3 regions of the Streptomyces sp. NPDC058665 genome follow, and region 1 is predicted to be linked to each of the others. Evidence: riboswitches for the same ligand, from Rfam matches in the RefSeq annotation. Region 1 holds a riboswitch; each other region holds the start of a gene.

The links. Region 1 has a riboswitch for cyclic di-AMP ahead of ACFWV8_RS28205 (M23 family metallopeptidase). Riboswitches for the same ligand answer to the same signal wherever they lie in the genome.
Region 2: it holds a riboswitch for cyclic di-AMP, as region 1 does, so the genes downstream of both, ACFWV8_RS01935 (transglycosylase family protein) here and ACFWV8_RS28205 (M23 family metallopeptidase) in region 1, are expected to answer to the same signal.
Region 3: it holds a riboswitch for cyclic di-AMP, as region 1 does, so the genes downstream of both, ACFWV8_RS22660 (M23 family metallopeptidase) here and ACFWV8_RS28205 (M23 family metallopeptidase) in region 1, are expected to answer to the same signal.

Annotation. Positions count from the first base shown of each region.
Region 1 covers NZ_JBHXRX010000052.1:14,598-20,196, reverse strand. Annotated here, with positions in the region: gene ACFWV8_RS28210 (PP2C family protein-serine/threonine phosphatase) at 217-1,305, shown strand; cyclic di-AMP (ydaO/yuaA leader) riboswitch at 1,558-1,712, shown strand; gene ACFWV8_RS28205 (M23 family metallopeptidase) at 1,724-2,788, shown strand; gene ACFWV8_RS28200 (PrsW family intramembrane metalloprotease) at 2,814-4,076, opposite strand; gene trmB (tRNA (guanosine(46)-N7)-methyltransferase TrmB) at 4,226-4,996, opposite strand; gene lhgO (L-2-hydroxyglutarate oxidase) at 5,112-5,599, opposite strand, start outside.
Region 2 covers NZ_JBHXRX010000002.1:115,017-120,615, reverse strand. Annotated here, with positions in the region: gene eno (phosphopyruvate hydratase) at 84-1,370, opposite strand; gene ACFWV8_RS01935 (transglycosylase family protein) at 1,651-2,361, opposite strand; cyclic di-AMP (ydaO/yuaA leader) riboswitch at 2,365-2,539, opposite strand; gene ACFWV8_RS01930 (transglycosylase family protein) at 2,798-3,730, opposite strand; gene ACFWV8_RS01925 (cytochrome P450) at 3,871-5,118, opposite strand; gene ACFWV8_RS01920 (DUF5753 domain-containing protein) at 5,150-5,599, opposite strand, start outside.
Region 3 covers NZ_JBHXRX010000034.1:65,154-70,752, forward strand. Annotated here, with positions in the region: gene ACFWV8_RS22650 (pitrilysin family protein) at 1-14, shown strand, start outside; gene ACFWV8_RS22655 (M16 family metallopeptidase) at 32-1,399, shown strand; cyclic di-AMP (ydaO/yuaA leader) riboswitch at 1,607-1,777, shown strand; gene ACFWV8_RS22660 (M23 family metallopeptidase) at 1,792-2,595, shown strand; gene ACFWV8_RS22665 (HPr family phosphocarrier protein) at 2,668-2,949, opposite strand; gene ACFWV8_RS22670 (GNAT family N-acetyltransferase) at 3,083-5,599, shown strand, end outside.

The DNA of each region.
Region 1 (5,599 bases):
AGGCTCCGCCGGTTCAACGGCGGCGTCCGGCGCCTGGTCCAACGTGGTTTCCGCCGCGCCGACGAAGGCTTCCGGCTGGCGGACGCCGACCCGGACGACCCCACCTGGCGCCGCTCGCGCCCCGTCGAGAAGCTCCCGCCCGGTTTCGGCCCCGAAGACCCCCGGCCGCCCAAGCGCCGACGCGGCCGGCTCGCCTCCCGGCCGACGCATCCGGTCGTGGAGTTGCTGCCCGGTCTGATCATCGTGGCGGGGATCATCCTGGACCAGGCGACCCCGACCGCCTTCACCGCCTCCCCGTTCTTCTCGGCGGCGCCGTTGGTCGCCGCCCCCTTCTTCTCGTTCCTGCGCACCCTCTTGGTCGGCCTCCTTTCCGTCGGCGCCGTCATCGGACTGCGTTACTTCGGCAGCTCATCGAGCGGGGTCGACACGATCACCGACTCGCTGACCGTCTTCACCGTCTCCGTCCTCGCGCTGGCCATCAACGGTGTCGTACGCCGCAGCGGTGAACGCCTGGCTTCCGCACGGGTGATCGCCGAGGCCGCCCAGCGCGCTGTCCTGCCGACACCCGAGGCCCGGATCGGCGGGCTGCACGTCGCCGCGCGTTACGAGGCCGCCGAGGAGGGCGCGTACATCGGCGGCGACCTGTTCGCCGTCCAGGACACGGAGTACGGGGTACGGGTGGTGGTCGGCGACGTACGCGGCAAGGGCATGGGCGCGGTCGAGACCGTGGCCGTCATCATCGGCGCCTTCCGGGAGGCCGCCGAGCAGGAGACGACGCTCGAAGGGGTCGCGCGGCGGCTGGAGCGTGCGCTGGCGCGCGAAGGCACGCGGCGCAGCGGGATCGACCTGTTCGAGGGCTTCACCACCGCCGTACTGGCCGAGGTCCCCCACACCGAGGGCATAGTGCGCGTACTGAACCGCGGGCACCCTGAGCCGCTGCTGCTCGGCCCCGACGGCGCGCTGACCGTGCTGGCCCCCACCGATCCGGCGCTGCCGCTCGGGATGGGTGAGCTGGGGACGTGGCCGGACCACGCGGAGGAGGTCCCGTACCGGCCAGGGGCGACGCTGCTCCTCTACACGGACGGGCTCTCCGAGGCGCGCAACGCGGAGGGCGTCTTCTACGACCCGGGCGGACGGCTCGCGGGGCGGATCTTTCCCGGTCCCGACGATCTGCTGCAGGCGATCGTCGGGGACGTACGGCTGCACACCGGCGGCGGCAGGACGGACGACATGGCGCTGCTGGCCATCAGCCGGCCCACCCCGCGGCAGCCGGAGCGGCGCCGGACGATGCCGGTCGTGCCGTGATGTCATCTCCCCCGCCACGCTGCGTAGTTGAGGCGCACCACTCCGCATAACATTTGACGCACCGTCAGTTCGAGTGTGTGATCGCACACGGTCCGAATGCCGATCAACTCGCCCGATTGCGCCTGCTTGTGTCCCGGTTGATCCCCGCCGTGCTCGCTAACGATCACCGGGAACAGCTTGGAATAAGCCCCCGTCGTCTATTAACGTTCGATAACGCAGCGCGGTTGTCCCAGCCGTCGAAAGAGACGGCACCGTGCGCACGCGCCGAATTCCGCAAGGAAACCGGGGAACCACCAATTGGGGTGAATCGGGCGCCTCTTGCTGCCTCGTGCGGCGAGAAACGCTCGTAGGAGACCTTCCTGCTCCGAACCCGTCAGCTAACCCGGTAGGCGAGAAGGAAGGAAAGGAGAGCGCCCCAGTGGCGTCCAACAGGCCTGCTCCCGAAGCCTCCGTCCCGGCCCATTTCGGCCCCGGGAGCCGGCTCGCCGGCACCGATCTCGCCGACGGCGAGGCCACCAGGGACTGGGAGGAGTGGAATCCCACCGCGGACTCCATCCGTCCCGTACGCGGCAAGCACCGTGTCGCCAAGCAGCGCAACGCGCTGGCCCGCAGCTCCACGGTCCTCGGAGTGGGTGTCATCGCCGCTGTCGGCGCCGGAGGCATCGCCTCCGCGCAGGACAAGCCGCCGGTCTCGATATCACTTCCCGACGCGCTCTCGGACAATCTCCCCGACGCCAAGTCCCTTCCCGGTGTCGGGTCTTTCATGTCCGACGGCGACAAGAAGACCGACGAGACGCCCTCCCCGCTGACCACGGCGGGCCTCACCGTCGCGGACGCCCAGCAGGGCACCACCGACTCCGGCGAGGCACTGCGCGCCCGCATCCTCCAGCAGGCGGAGCAGCAGCAGGCCGAGGCCGACGCCGCCCAGAAGGCGAGCGCCGAGAAGGCCGCCGCGGAGAAGGCGGCGGCGGAGGCCGAGAAGCAGCAGACCGACGCGGAGAAGAAGGCCGCCGAGGCGAAGCGCAAGGCGAAGGAAGAGGCCGAACGCAAGGCCGAGCAGGAGCGCCTGGAGAAGCTGGCCGCCAGCTTCTCGCTCCCCACCTCCTCCTACACGCTCACCTCCACCTTCGGCCAGGCCGGCTCCATGTGGTCCTCCGGCCAGCACACGGGCCTGGACTTCGCCGCTCCCACGGGCACGCCCACCAAGGCAGTCCACGGCGGGACCGTCAAGTCGGCCGGCTGGTCCGGCTCGTACGGCTACCGCGTGGTGCTGGAGCTCGAAGACGGTACGGAGATCTGGTACGCCCACCTGTCCTCGATGACCGTCGGGGCGGGCCAGAAGGTCACCACCGGCGAGACCATCGGACGCGTGGGAGCCACCGGCAACGTCACCGGCCCGCACCTGCACCTGGAGGTGCACACCCCGGGCGGCAGCGGCATCGACCCGATGAGCTGGCTGCGCGGCAAGGGACTCACGCCCTGATCCGGCCTGATCGGCAAGACACCCCCTAGTTCCTGTACGGGTTGTAGCCGCCGTAGTCGATGTACGGCGGCGGAGACCACACCCGCCCCGTCGCCCGCGCCGCGTACGTCAGCGCGGGCGACGCCGTTTCCCGGCGCTGCCACATGTGGTGCAGCAACTCCTGCTCGCGCTCGACGAAGTCGGGCCCCGCCGTGCCGCGCCCGGCCCGGTGGCGCAGGAACGCCAGAGCGGTCGCGAACGCCTGGTACTCGCCGACCGTACGGGCCGCCTTCGGCCCGTACGCGCGCCCCGCCACATCGCGCGCCATCGAGCGCGCCCGCATCGAGGACAGGGCGAGCGGCTCGGTCTTGGCGAGCCAGCCCGCCGCCGCGTAGGCGGGCAACTCGGTCGAAACCATGCGCAGTTCGCGCTGCCGCGTCCAGATCGCCAGCCAGGTGAGCAGGGCGAAGGCGGGGACCATGAAGGCCGCGTACACCGCGTAGAAGCCGTACGGGCCGAACAGCGACGACGAGCCGTTCCACAGCGCGTGCGTGCCCATGGCGAGCACGAGGCCGACGATCGGCATCAGCCACCGGCGGACGCGCCGGCGGCTGGTGGCGAGGGCGGCGATGCCGAAGCCGATGCCCGTCAGGACCGTGAAGAGCGGGTGCGCGAACGGCGACATCACCACGCGTACGAAGAAGGTCGCCGCGGTCATGGCGGGCAGCCCCGAGTTGCCGATCTGCTGGTCCTCGCCGTACGCGCTGCCGAGATACAGGATGTTCTCGGTGAAGGCGAAGCCGGTCGCGGTGAAGCCCGCGACGACGACTCCGTCGACCAGTCCGGTGAAGGACTGCCGCTGGAAGAGGAAGATCAGCAGGATCGCGGCGGCTTTCGCGCTCTCCTCGACGATCGGCGCGATCACCGTGGCCCCCAGGGACTCCGCGCCGGCGGGGTCGGCGGTGGCGGTGGCTATCCACTGGGTCGCGAAGGAGTTGGCCGTGATCGCCACGAGGGCGGCGGCGCAGGCGCCCCAGGCGAAGGAGAACAGCAGATTCCGCCATGGGCCCGGCTCCACCCGGTCCAGCCAGCGGAAGGCCGCCATCAGCAGCGGCACGGGCAGGACCGCCAGCCCGAGGCCGACCAGGAAGCCCTGGGTGCCGGTCTGTTCCCGGACGAGCGACATGAGCAGCAGGCCGCAGAGCGCGAGCAGGATGATCACGGCGCCCGCGCGCACGGCCGGGTGCCGCCAGAACGCGCGGTACGGCCGGTAGCGCCAGCGGGAGCGCTCAGGAACGGCGGCCCACATGTCGCCGAGCTGCCGCTGCCGCTCGGCGGCGGGGATCGCCGGCTCGGGGACCGGTGGGTCGTACGGGGGCGGTCGGGGCGGTTCGGACACCTACTGACCCTAACGAGAGCCACTGACAGCGCGCGACGCCGTCCGGCCGGTTCCTGCCGTCAGCCGGCGAGCGCGCCGCCCGCCTTCTCTTCGTCCGCCGCCCCGTCGCCCGCGACGCGGCGGAAGACCAGGTCCCGTACGGCATGGCCCTTTTCGATGCCCTGGCCCTCGAACCGCGTGAGCGGCCGGGAGTCGGGCCGTGGCGCGTATCCGCCGTCCGGGGCGGTGTTCTCGAACGCCGGGTGCGCGCTCAGCACGTCGAGCATCTGCTCGGCGTACGGCTCCCAGTCCGTCGCGCAGTGCAGTACGGCACCGGGCTTCAGCACAGGCGCCGCCAGCGAGAGGAACTCGGGCTGGATCAGCCGCCGTTTGTGGTGGCGCGTCTTGGGCCACGGGTCGGGGAAGTAGACACGTATCCCGTCCAGCGACTCGGGCGCCAGCATCTCCCGCAGCAGGATGATCGCGTCGCCGTTGGCCACCCGGATGTTGGACAGCCCGCCGCGCTCGGCCAGCCGCAGCAGATTGCCCTGCCCGGGGGTGTGCACGTCGGCGGCGAGGATTCCGGTGCCGGGATCGTCGGCCGCCATCCGCGCGGTCGCCTCGCCCATGCCGAAGCCGATCTCCAGGACGACCGGGAGTCCGCCGAACAGGGCGCCGAGGTCGAGGACCCGCTGTCCGTCGATGTCCAGGCCCCAGGACGGCCACAGCCGCCGCAGGACCTCCGCCTGGCCGGTCGTGACCCGGCTGCGGCGCGGCTGGAAACTGCGGATCCGGCGCTCGAAGTGCGATCCGGCGGGGTCGGCGGCCGGTCCCGAGCCCCCGGGGAACATCCGGGACCAGGGGTGGGTGTCGTCGGCGCGTGCGCCGTCGCGGTCGCTGTTCACGTTCATCTGGGTCTCGGACACGTTTTCTCAGCCACGTCGGAATGGGGCAGGACCCCCAATTCTACGGACCCGTGTCCTTCAGCATCGTCAGCGTCCGCCTCGCCACCTCACGGCCGATCGGCAGCGCGGCCGTCGCCGCCGGCGACGGGGCGTTGAGCACGTGCACCGCGCGCGGTGCCTCCTGGATCAGGAAGTCGTCGGCCAGCGTGCCGTCCCGCAGCACCGCCTGGGCGCGCACCCCGGCCGCCGCCGGGCGCAGATCCGCGTCCGTCACCTCGGGCAGCAGCCTCCGTACGGCGGTGGCGAAGGCGCGCTTGGACAGCGAACGGCGCAGCTCGCCCGCGCCGTAACGCCAGTGTCTGCGCGCTATCCGCCAGGAGCCGGGCCAGCCGAGCGTGCCCGCCAGCTCACGGGGGCGCACGGCCGACCAGGAGTAGCCCTCCCTGGCCAGCGCCGGCACCGCGTTCGGGCCCACATGGACACCGCCGTCGATACCGCGCGTCAGATGCACCCCCAGGAACGGAAAGGCCGGATCCGGCACCGGATAGA
Region 2 (5,599 bases), on a different contig from region 1:
CGCGTACGTCCCCGGACACGGTACGGGACCGTGGCCGGGGACGGCCGTAGGACGGGCGGACCGGTGGCCGGTGGTCCCGGGGGTCAGTCCTTGAAACGCGGGAACGCGCTGCGGCCCGCGTACACCGCCGCGTCGTCGAGGATCTCCTCGATGCGCAGGAGCTGGTTGTACTTGGCGACGCGCTCGGAGCGGGCCGGGGCGCCGGTCTTGATCTGGCCGCAGTTGGTGGCGACGGCGAGGTCGGCGATCGTGACGTCCTCGGTCTCGCCGGAGCGGTGCGACATCATGCACTTGAAGCCGCTGCGCTGCGCCAGCTCGACGGCGTCCAGGGTCTCGGTCAGCGAACCGATCTGGTTGACCTTGACGAGCAGGGCGTTGGCCGAGCCCTCCTCGATGCCACGGGCCAGGCGCTCGGGGTTGGTGACGAAGAGGTCGTCGCCGACGATCTGGACCTTGGAGCCCAGCTTGTCGTTGAGGACCTTCCAGCCGGCCCAGTCGTCCTCGAAGAGCGGGTCCTCGATGGAGACCAGCGGGTACGAGGCGACGAGCTCCTCGTAGTACTCGGTCATCTCGGCGGCCGAGCGGGACTTGCCCTCGAACTCGTAGGAGCCGTCCTTGTAGAACTCGGAGGCCGCGACGTCGAGTGCGAGCGCGATGTCCTTGCCCGGGGCGTAGCCGGCTTCCTTGATGGCCACGAGGATGAGGTCGAGCGCGGCGCGGTTGGACTCCAGGTTCGGCGCGAAGCCGCCCTCGTCGCCGAGGCCCGTGGAGAGCCCCTTCTCCTTCAGGACCTTCTTCAGCGTGTGGTAGACCTCCGCGCCCCAGCGCAGGGCCTCGGAGAACGACTCGGCGCCGATCGGCGCGATCATGAACTCCTGGATGTCCACGTTGGAGTCGGCGTGCGACCCGCCGTTGAGGATGTTCATCATCGGAACGGGCAGCAGGTGCGCGTTCGGGCCCCCGAGGTACCGGAACAGCGGCAGGTCCGAGGCCTCGGAGGCGGCGTGCGCCACGGCCAGGGAGACACCGAGGATGGCGTTGGCGCCGAGCGAGGACTTGTCGGGGGTGGCGTCCAGGTCGAACATCGCCTGGTCGATCAGGCGCTGCTCGGTGGCGTCGTAGCCGACGAGCTCCGGGCCGATCTGCTCGATGACGGCGAGGACGGCCTTCTCGACGCCCTTGCCCTGGTAGCGGTTCTGGTCACCGTCGCGGAGCTCAAGGGCCTCGAACGCACCGGTGGACGCACCGGAGGGGACAGCAGCACGGCCGGTGCTGCCGTCGTCGAGGCCGACCTCGACCTCGACCGTTGGGTTGCCTCGGGAGTCAAGGATTTCCCGGGCTACGACGACGTCGATGGACGGCACGAGCATCTCCTTCTGGGATGTGACGCGTGGAGCAGGGCCTCATGGGTGCCGGGCCTCGTCGGCCTTGCGTTGGCCTTGCGGCATGAGCCTAACCGGCTCCCGGTCGGCGGTCGGCAGATGCCCGCCCGCTGGGACGAAAAGAGTCCGCGATGCCCGTTCGGACCCGAATGTCCAAGGGTTGGGTCGAGCCCTTCCGAAGCCCAAGGCCGGAGGCCGTCCGAAGCCCCCGGCCCGGCGCGTCCGGGGGGAGTGAGGCGCGCCGGGCCGGGGGTTCAAGGGGAAAGGGTCAGCTCAGGTGGAGCTGCTGACCCGGGAAGATCACGTCGGCGTCCTCGACGATGTCCTTGTTGAGCTTGAAGAGCTTCTTCCAGCCGCCTTCGACCTTCTTGGTCTCGGCGATCTTGGAGAGCGAGTCGCCGGGCTTGACCTTGTACTCGCCGTCGCCCTTCTTGACCGGGCCGCGCGTCTCGGTGCGCGAGGCGGGCTGCTCCTGCGTCGCACGCGGGGCGGACCGCTTCTCCGGAGCGGCCTGGGGGGCCTGCTCGGTCTGCTCGGGGGCGGCCTGCTGCTGACCGGAGTCCCCGGAGCCGGAGTCGGCCGAGCCCGCGTCGTTCGACGCGTTGGACAGACCCACGCCACAGCTCGGCCAGGCACCCTTGCCCTGGCCGGCCAGGACCTTCTCGGCGATCTGTATCTGCTGGGACTTCGAGGCCTGGTCGGCGCTGGAGGCGAACGCGGTGCCGCCGTACGCGGCCCAGGTGGAGGCGGAGAACTGAAGCCCGCCGAAGTAGCCGTTGCCGGTGTTGATCGACCAGTTGCCGCCGGACTCGCACTGGGCGACGGCGTCCCACTCGGAGGTGGTGGCCGCGGAGGCGGCGGTGGCGCCGATCAGCGGGACCGCGACGGCGGCACCGGTGATGCCGGCGAGCGTGGCGTAACGGACGGTCTTGGAGGGACGACGGTGCTTGCCCTTGCCGGACGCGCTGGAAAACAGCATGCGAGATCTCCTCACCGACGCCTGCGAGGTGAGCTGTCGGGTTCGGGCCAAGTGAGTTGCCCGGCCGTGCGACCCGGGAACGTCTGTACGTCCCCTCGCACACGGCTGCACCCCGAGCCGGCCGTATTGGCCGGCACTTACCTGGGTCCCCCGCTCCTGCCTTCGGCGCGTGAAGCGACGAGTACTCCCCCCGACCGACGGCAGGACTCGGCGTGACGGTCGACGGTGCCCGCGGTGCGAGCGGTTCAGACCGTAAACACAGACATCCCGGATGTTCAAAGAAGGAACATCCGGGATGATTCGCCCATCCCGCCCCGAGGAAACCTCTGTTTACGCAGGTCGGAACGGAAAGGGGGCGAGTTGCCGGGCAGACCGCATCAGTTGGGGCGAAGAGACGCTTGTCTCACTTGCCCAGATGCGGACATAGCCCGCTTAACTACCCCTGATTCGCGGTCAGATCGAGCTTCTGGCCCGGCAGGATGAGGTCCGCGTCGGAGCCCACGACCTCGCGGTTCGCCTGGTAGAGCGCGGCCCAGCCACCCTCCACCTTCGCCTCGTCGGCGATGGCCCACAGATTGTCGCCCGCACGGACGGTGTACGAGCCGTCCGCGACGTCGTCGGCGCGTGTCGAACTGTCACCCCGTGAGGCATGACGGCCGCTTTCGCGCTCTTCGTCCGTCTTGCCTTCCTCGCCGGCTTCGGCCTCCCCGGCGGGCTTGCCCGCCTCGGGGGCCGCCTCGCCGCGGTGCTTGCCCTTCCCCGCGTCGGCGGTGCTGGGCTCCGAGCTCGGCTCGGCGCCCTGCTCCTCGGCCTCGGACGCGGAGTCGCGGCCGAACTGCCCGGACGACGGGGTCGACTCGGGAGCGGGAGGCAGCTCGGCCGTCTCGCTCGGCTCGGGCTCCGGGGAGGTCTCCTGCTGCTGGGTGGACTCGCCGGAGGAACCGTTGCCCTGAGCCTTGTCCGCTTCACCGTCGGCGCCCGCGTCCGTGCCCGGCTCCGCCGTGAGCCCGGTGACCAGCGCGCAGGTCGGCCACGCGCTCGGCCCCTGCGCTTCGAGGATCTTCTCGGCGACGGCTATCTGCTGGCTGCGGCTGGCCTGGTCGGCGGTGGGGGCGTACGCCGTACCGCCGAAGTCGGCCCAGGTCTCCTGGGAGATCTGGAGGCCGCCGTAGTAGCCGTTGCCGAGGTCGGCGCTCCACATGCCGCCGCTCTCGCACTCGGCGACGCGGTCCCAGGTCGAGGCGTCCGCCGCACTGGCGCCGGTCGCGCCGAGCAGCGGGATGGCGATCGCCGAGCCTGTCACCCCTGCCGCGACGACAAGGGCGGGGGCCTGACGGGGCCGACGGTGCCGGCCGTTCCCGGAGCGCATGCGGTTGCCTTCCGTGAGACTGCTGGGACGTGAACCCCGGCGCGTGACTGCCGGGACGATCGTGAACGTAGCCGTACTCGAACGTCTGTCACAAGTCGATGCAGCGTAGATCACGTGAAAGTCACAGTGTTGACGATCCGTCAGTCACTCACCGCTGTGAACTGCACCGGGAGCGTACGCAGTCCACGCATGATGAGCCCCCCACGCCACCTCAAATCGGACGGTTCGACCGCTAGCCGCAAGTCGGGCAGGCGGGTCAGAAGGGTGGCGAGCGCGGTCTGCCCCTCAAGCCGGGCGAGGGGCGCGCCGAGGCAGTAGTGGATGCCGTGGCCGTATCCGAGGTGTTTGTTGTCACTCCGCGCCAGATCGAGCCGGTCCGGGTCGGCGAACCGCGCCGGGTCCCGGTCGGCGGCGGCGAGTACGACGAGGACGGGGTCACCGACCGCGACGCGCTGCCCGCCGAGTTCGACGGGTTCGGTGGCGTAGCGCCAGGTGGCGAGCTCCACCGGACCGTCGTAGCGGAGCAGTTCCTCGACGCCGGTCGCGAGGAGTTCCTTCTCGCCTGCGCGGAGGGAGCGTTGAAGGCGCTCGCGCTGATCGGGATGACGAAGCAGCGAGTACACGCCATTCCCGATGAGATTCACGGTTGTCTCGAACCCCGCGAAGAGAAGGATGAACGCCATCGCGGCGGCCTCGTTCTCGGTGAGGTGCTCGCCGTGGTCGCCGGCCCGGATCAAGCCGGAGATCAGGTCGTCTCCGGGGTCGTCCCGCTTACGGTGGATGAGCTCGGCGAGATACCCCCGCATCTTCTTGACGGACCGCGCGACCCCGCCCCGTGGCCCGCCGCCGTGCCGGATCATCATCCCGGCCCAGTCGCGGAAGTCGTCCTGGTCCTCGCGCGGGACGCCGAGCAGATCGCAGATCGCGTAGATGGGGAGCGGGAAGGCGAAGTCATGGATCAGGTCGGCCTCCCCCTTCGACGCGAATGAGTCGATCAGCCCGTCGGTCAACTCCTGTACCCGGGGTGCGAATTCGGCCACGCGCCGGGGAGTGAACGCCTGCGAAACCAGCCGCCGCAGACGGGTGTGATCGGGCGGATCGATGTTCAGCAGATGCGTCATCAACTCCGCACCGCGCTCCCCCGGGATGCCGGTCTTCCCCTTGGCGTGCGGCGACTCGGCGTGATGCACGGGATTCTTGGACAGCCGAGCATCGGCCAGAGCCTTCTTGGCATCCGCGTACCGCGTCACCAGCCACGCGTCGACCCCACTGGGCAGCCGCGTCCACCGCACGGGCGCGTGCTCGCGGAGCCAGGCGTAGGCGGGGTAGGGATCGGTGGCGAACTCCCAGGTGAAGAGGTCGGGAGCGGGGCTGGGCAAGTCGGACATGGAGGTGACAGTAACCGGCCTGATGCGGTGCCTACTCGGCGGCGTCGGTCGCGAGATCGTCGATCACCCGGGTGATCACGGCGCGAGCCGCCCGGCCGTACGAGGCGACCGTGGCCAGACTGTCAAAGACACCTTCGTACAGAGCTACTTCCTTCGGCTGCGCGAGGTTCAACTCGGCAGAGTAGGTCTCCACTACCACGCGCTCGCGGTCGAGAATCCAGAAGCCATGCCAGGGCGCGACACCGTACGGAGTGTCGAAGCCGATGATGCCGAGTCTGACGTTCGGCAGCGCCGACAGCGCGATCAGACGGTCCAGCTGCCCGAGCATGGCCTCCGGCGGGCAGAGCCGGAATCGCAGGGCCGCTTCGGTCAGTACGAAGTGGAACCTCTTGTCGCGCTTGTAGAGGATCTCCTGGCGCCGGAGCCTGGCCCGTACGGCCTCGTCAATGTCGTCGGGCGAGCCGAAGAGTTGCACACCTTG
Region 3 (5,599 bases), on a different contig from region 1:
GGGCGGACCAGTGACCGACGCTGCCGTGACCATGGAGTTCCACCCGCAGCCGACCGCGGGAGAGGCCAGGCCCTGGGCGTTCCCCGCCCCCGAGCGCGGCGCGCTGCCCAACGGCCTGACGGTGCTGCGCTGTCACCGCCCCGGCCAGCAGGTCGTGGCCGTCGAGATCTCCCTCGCCGCCCCGCTGGAGGCCGAGCCCGACGGCCTGGACGGCGTGGCCACGATCATGGCCCGCGCCCTGTCCGAGGGCACCGACAAGCACACCGCCGAGGAGTTCGCCGCCGAGCTGGAGCGCTGCGGCGCCACGCTGGACGCGCACGCCGACCACCCCGGTGTACGGGTCTCGCTGGAGGTCCCGGTCTCCCGGCTGCCCAAGGCGCTCGGCCTGCTCGCCGACGCCCTGCGCGCGCCGCTGTTCTCCGAGAGCGAGGTCGGCCGGCTCGTCACGAACAGGCTGGACGAGATCCCGCACGAGCAGGCCAACCCGGCCCGCCGCGCGGCGAAGCAGCTCTCCAGAGAGCTGTTCCCGGAGACCTCGCGCATGTCGCGCCCGCGCCAGGGCACCGAGGAGACCGTCGGACGCATCGACGCCAAGGGCGTCCGGGCCTTCTACGAGGCGCATGTCCGCCCCGCCACCGCCACCGCGGTGATCGTCGGCGACCTCACCGGTGTCGACCTCGACGCCCTGCTCGCCGAGACCCTCGGCGACTGGACGGGCGACACCTCCGAGCCGCGCCCCGTGCCGCCGGTGACGGCCGACGACACCGGCCGTGTCGTGATCGTGGACCGGCCCGGAGCCGTACAGACCCAGCTCCTGATCGGCCGCGTCGGCCCCGACCGGCACGACCGCGTCTGGCCGGCCCAGGTGCTCGGCACGTACTGCCTGGGCGGCACGCTCACCTCCCGGCTCGACCGGGTGCTGCGGGAGGAGAAGGGCTACACGTACGGCGTGCGGGCCTTCGCGCAGGTGCTGCGCTCCGACCCGGAGGGCACGGGCGCCTCCATGCTCGCCATCAGCGGGTCTGTGGACACCGAGTCGACCGGGCCCGCGCTGGACGACCTGTGGAAGGTCCTGCGTACGCTCGCGGCCGAAGGCCTGACGGACGCCGAGCGTGAGACGGCCGTACAGAATCTGGTCGGGGTCGCGCCGCTGAAGTACGAGACGGCCGCGTCCGTCGCGGACACGCTCGCCGACCAGGTCGAACAGCACCTGCCGGACGACTTCCAGGCGCGGCTGTACGCGCGCCTGGCCGAGACCGGCACGGTCGAGGCGACGGCCGCCGTCGTCAGCGCCTTCCCGGGCGACCGGCTCGTCACGGTGCTCGTCGGGGACGCCTCGGTGATCCGGGAGCCGGTCGAGGCGCTGGACATCGGCGAGGTGAAGGTCGTCACCGGCTGACGGCACGATCCCGTACGGGAATCAGGACAAAGGGAACCCCGGTGACGAACTTGTCGCCGGGGTTCCCTTATTTGTCCGTATTTATGGGTGGGTTGCCCGAATGCCCTGTGGCGTGCGCTACAAAACGGGCTGTCCGTTTGGTGATTGAAAGATGAACGCCTAGCGTCGGTCCGGCTGTTCGTCAGAGCCCGCCGCGTCCGCGGCACCGGACAGCCATCGCCGAGTCCCCGTCAGGCGCGAGCCTGGGGAGCCGGGGACCCAACCTGTCCCTGGGGTGAATCGGGCGCCCTTCGCCATGCGCGGAGGACCCCCGTAGGAGACCTTCCTGCTCCGAACCCGTCAGCCAGGCCCTGCCCGGTAGGCGAGAAGGAAGGAAAGGACCAGCCACCTCAATGGCGTTCACCCGTGCCACCGGGAAGCACCGTGCCCGGAACCGAATGACGCGCAGAGGTGCGAACTTCGCCGGAGCCGCGTCCCTCACCGCGGCCGGTGTCATCGGCACCCTCGCATCCCCGGCGCTCGCCGCCGACGCGGAGGCGACCCTCGCCCAGGAGGCCGTCCCCGAGGCCCCGCCCCGTGCCATCGTCATCGACGACTCGCTCGCCGCGAAGATCGACGCCCAGGCCGACGCGCAGCGGGCGGCAGCCGAAGAGGCCGCGGAAGCGAAGGCGGAGGCCAAGGCCGCCGCGCGCGCCAAGGCCGAGGCGAAGCGCAAGGCGGAGGCCCGCGCCAAGGAACTCCGCGCCGCCAAGGAGCGCGCGGCACGGGCCGCCGAGCGCGAGCGCCTCAACTCCTACCGGCTCCCGGTCGCCGGCTCCTCGCTCACCACCGGCTACAGGACCGGCGGCGCGCTCTGGTCCTCCGGCAGCCACTCCGGCGTCGACTTCCGTGCCGCGTCCGGCACTTCGGTCGTGGCCGTCGGCGCGGGCACCGTCGTCGAGGCCGGCTGGGGCGGCGCGTACGGGAACAACATCGTCATCCGTATGAACGACGGCACGTACACCCAGTACGGACACCTCTCGTCCATAGGCGTCTCCATCGGCCAGAGCGTCGCCCCGGGGCAGCAGATCGCCCTCTCCGGCTCGACCGGCAACTCCAGCGGCCCGCACCTGCACTTCGAGGCGCGGACGACCGCGGAGTACGGCTCCGACATCGACCCGGTCGCGTATCTGCGCTCCCACGGCGTGAACGTCTAGTCACCACGCGACGAAGGCCCCGGCATCCTGCCGGGGCCTTCGCCATACGTGCCAGGAACGTGCGCTCGCGCTTCAGACGGTCTCGGGCAGCTCGTCCAGACCCTCGGCGACCAGCTTCGCCAGCCGGTCCAGCGCGATCTCCGCACCGTCCGCGTCGGAGAACAGGACGATCTCGTCGCCGCCCTGCGCGCCCAGCCCCAGCACGGCGAGCATCGACACCGCGTTGACCGGGCTGCCGTCGGCCTTGGCGATGGTAAGCGGAACGCCGGAAGCCGTGGCGGCCCGGACGAAGATGGAGGCGGGACGGGCGTGCAGGCCCTCGGCCCAGCCGACATTGACGCGGCGCTCAGCCATGGTGTTGCCCTTCAAGTCACAGTTGTTGTCTAGACCAGTGTCTCATGTGCCCCGGAACGGCCCGGTGCGGCACCCCCAGCCTGCCCCGGCCGGGTAACCGCCGCTACCCATGTGCGCGCCGTAGGCTCGTGTCATGACGCCGCCGTCGCAGCACGCGTACCCCGCTCACTGGGAAGCAGACGTGGTGCTGCGCGACGGGGGCACGGCCCGCGTCCGCCCCATCACCACCCACGACGCCGAGCGGCTGGTCAACTTCTACGAGCAGGTGTCCGACGAGTCGAAGTACTACCGCTTCTTCGCGCCCTACCCCCGGCTCTCCGACAAGGACGTCTACCGGTTCACCCACCACGACTACGTGGACCGGGTGGGCCTCGCGGTGACCGTCCACGGCGAGTTCGTCGCGACCGTCCGCTACGACCGCGTCGACAGCGACGGCAGGGCCGCGTCGGCCCCCGCCGACGAGGCGGAGGTCGCCTTCCTCGTCCAGGACGCGCATCAGGGGCGCGGCATCGCCTCCGCGCTCCTCGAACACATCGCCGCCGTGGCTCGCGAGCGCGGTATCCGGCGCTTCGCGGCGGAGGTGCTGCCCGCCAACAGCAAGATGATCAAGGTGTTCCGGGACGCCGGGTTCACCCAGAAACGCAGCTTCGAGGACGGCGCGGTCCGTCTCGTCCTCGACCTCGAACCGACCGCCGAGTCGCTCGCCGTCCAGCGCGGCCGTGAGCAGCGCGCCGAGGCCCGCTCCGTGCGACGGCTCCTCGGCCCGTCGTCGGTGGCCGTCGTCGGCGCCGGGCGCACCGCGGGCGGCGTCGGGCGAGCCGTGCTGCGCAATCTCCTGGACGGGGGTTTCACCGGGCGCGTGTACGCGGTGAACGTGGCTCTGCCCCCGGAACTCACCGAGATCGACGGCGTCCCGGCCGTCTGCTCCCTGGCGGAGATCGAGGAGCCCGTCGACCTCGCGGTCGTCGCCGTCCCCGCCGAACGCGTGCCCGACGTCGTCGCCGACTGCGGCGAACACGGCGTCCAGGGACTGGTCGTCCTGTCCGCCGGTTACGGCGAGAGCGGGCCCGAAGGACTGGAGCGGCAGCGCGAACTGGTGCGGCAGGCGCGTTCGTACGGGATGCGGGTCATCGGGCCCAACGCGTTCGGGATCATCAACACCTCGCCGCCCGTCCGCCTCAACGCCTCGCTCGCGCCTGAGTCGCCCGACCGGGGGCGGATCGGCCTCTTCACCCAGTCGGGCGCGATCGGTATCGCCCTGCTCGCGGGGCTGGTCCGGCGCGGCGCGGGCCTGTCCACCTTCATCTCGGCGGGCAACCGCGCGGACGTCTCGGGCAACGACTTCCTCCAGTACTGGCACGACGACCCGGACACCGACGTCGTCCTGCTGTATCTCGAATCCATCGGCAACCCACGGAAGTTCACACGGCTGGCCAGGCGTACGGGGGCGGCGAAGCCCGTCGTCGTCGCGAAGGGCGCGCGGCACAGCGGCAGCGCGCCGCCGGGGCACGCGGTGCCGGTCGGCACGATCCCGGACGCCACGGTCTCGGCGCTGCTCAGCCAGGCGGGGGTGATCCGCGTGGACACCGTCACGGAGCTGGTGGACGCCGGCGTCCTGCTCGCGTCCCAGCCTCTGCCGCGGGGACCGCACGTGGCGATCCTCGGCAACTCTGAGTCGCTGGGCCTCCTCACGTACGACGCCTGCCTGACGGAGGGCCTGCGCCCGCTGCCCCCGCTCGACCTCACGACATCGGCGCGCCCGGAGGACTTCCGTACGGCGCTGGCCTCGGCGCTGGCGGACCCGGGCTGCGACGCGGTCGTCGTCACGGCGATCCCCTGGGTCGGGGAGGGCGGCGCGATGGAGTCGGGCGACGGCGAGGTCCTGGCGGCGGCGCTGCGCGAGGCGGCGTCGGCGTCCCCGGCGAAGCCGGTGGCCGTGGTCCATGTGGAGATCGGCGGCCTGGCGAAGGCGCTCTCGGCGGCCACCACGACGGCCCCCAGCCCGGGACCGATGCCGGGTCCGGGCGGCGGGTCTCAGCCCGAGCCGGTGCCCGTACCGGAGCCTCAGCCCGAGCCCGAGCCCGCACCGGGCCCGGAGCCGGCGCCCGCGGACGACGCGTCCGCCCGCCCCGCCGTCCGCCCCGTTCCGGTGCCCGGCACCGTCACCCGGCCGCGCCCGCCAGCCCCCGACGACGACCCCGCGCGGGAGACCGCCCCGGGCGATGACACCGCCCCCGGCCGGATCCCCGCCTACCCGGCCGCCGAGCGCGCCGTACGCGCGCTCAGCCAGGCCTTCACCTACGGGCAGTGGCGAAGGAAGGCCGCCGAACCCGGCAAGGTGCCCGAGTACGACGACATCGACGAGAGCGGGGCCGCCGCGCTCATCGACCGGCTGCTCGGCGACGCGTCCTCCACCGACCCGCTCGGTACGTGCCTCGGCGACGACGACACCCGCGAACTGCTCGGGCGGTACGGGATCGCCGTACGCCCCACCCTGCCCGCGCCCACCCCCGACGACGCCGTTGAGGCGGCGGCCCGGCTCGGCTACCCCGTCGCGCTCAAGACCACCGCGCCGCATCTGCGCCACCGGGCCGACCTCGGCGGCGTACGGCTCGACCTCGCCGACGAGGCGCGGCTGCGGGCGGCGTAC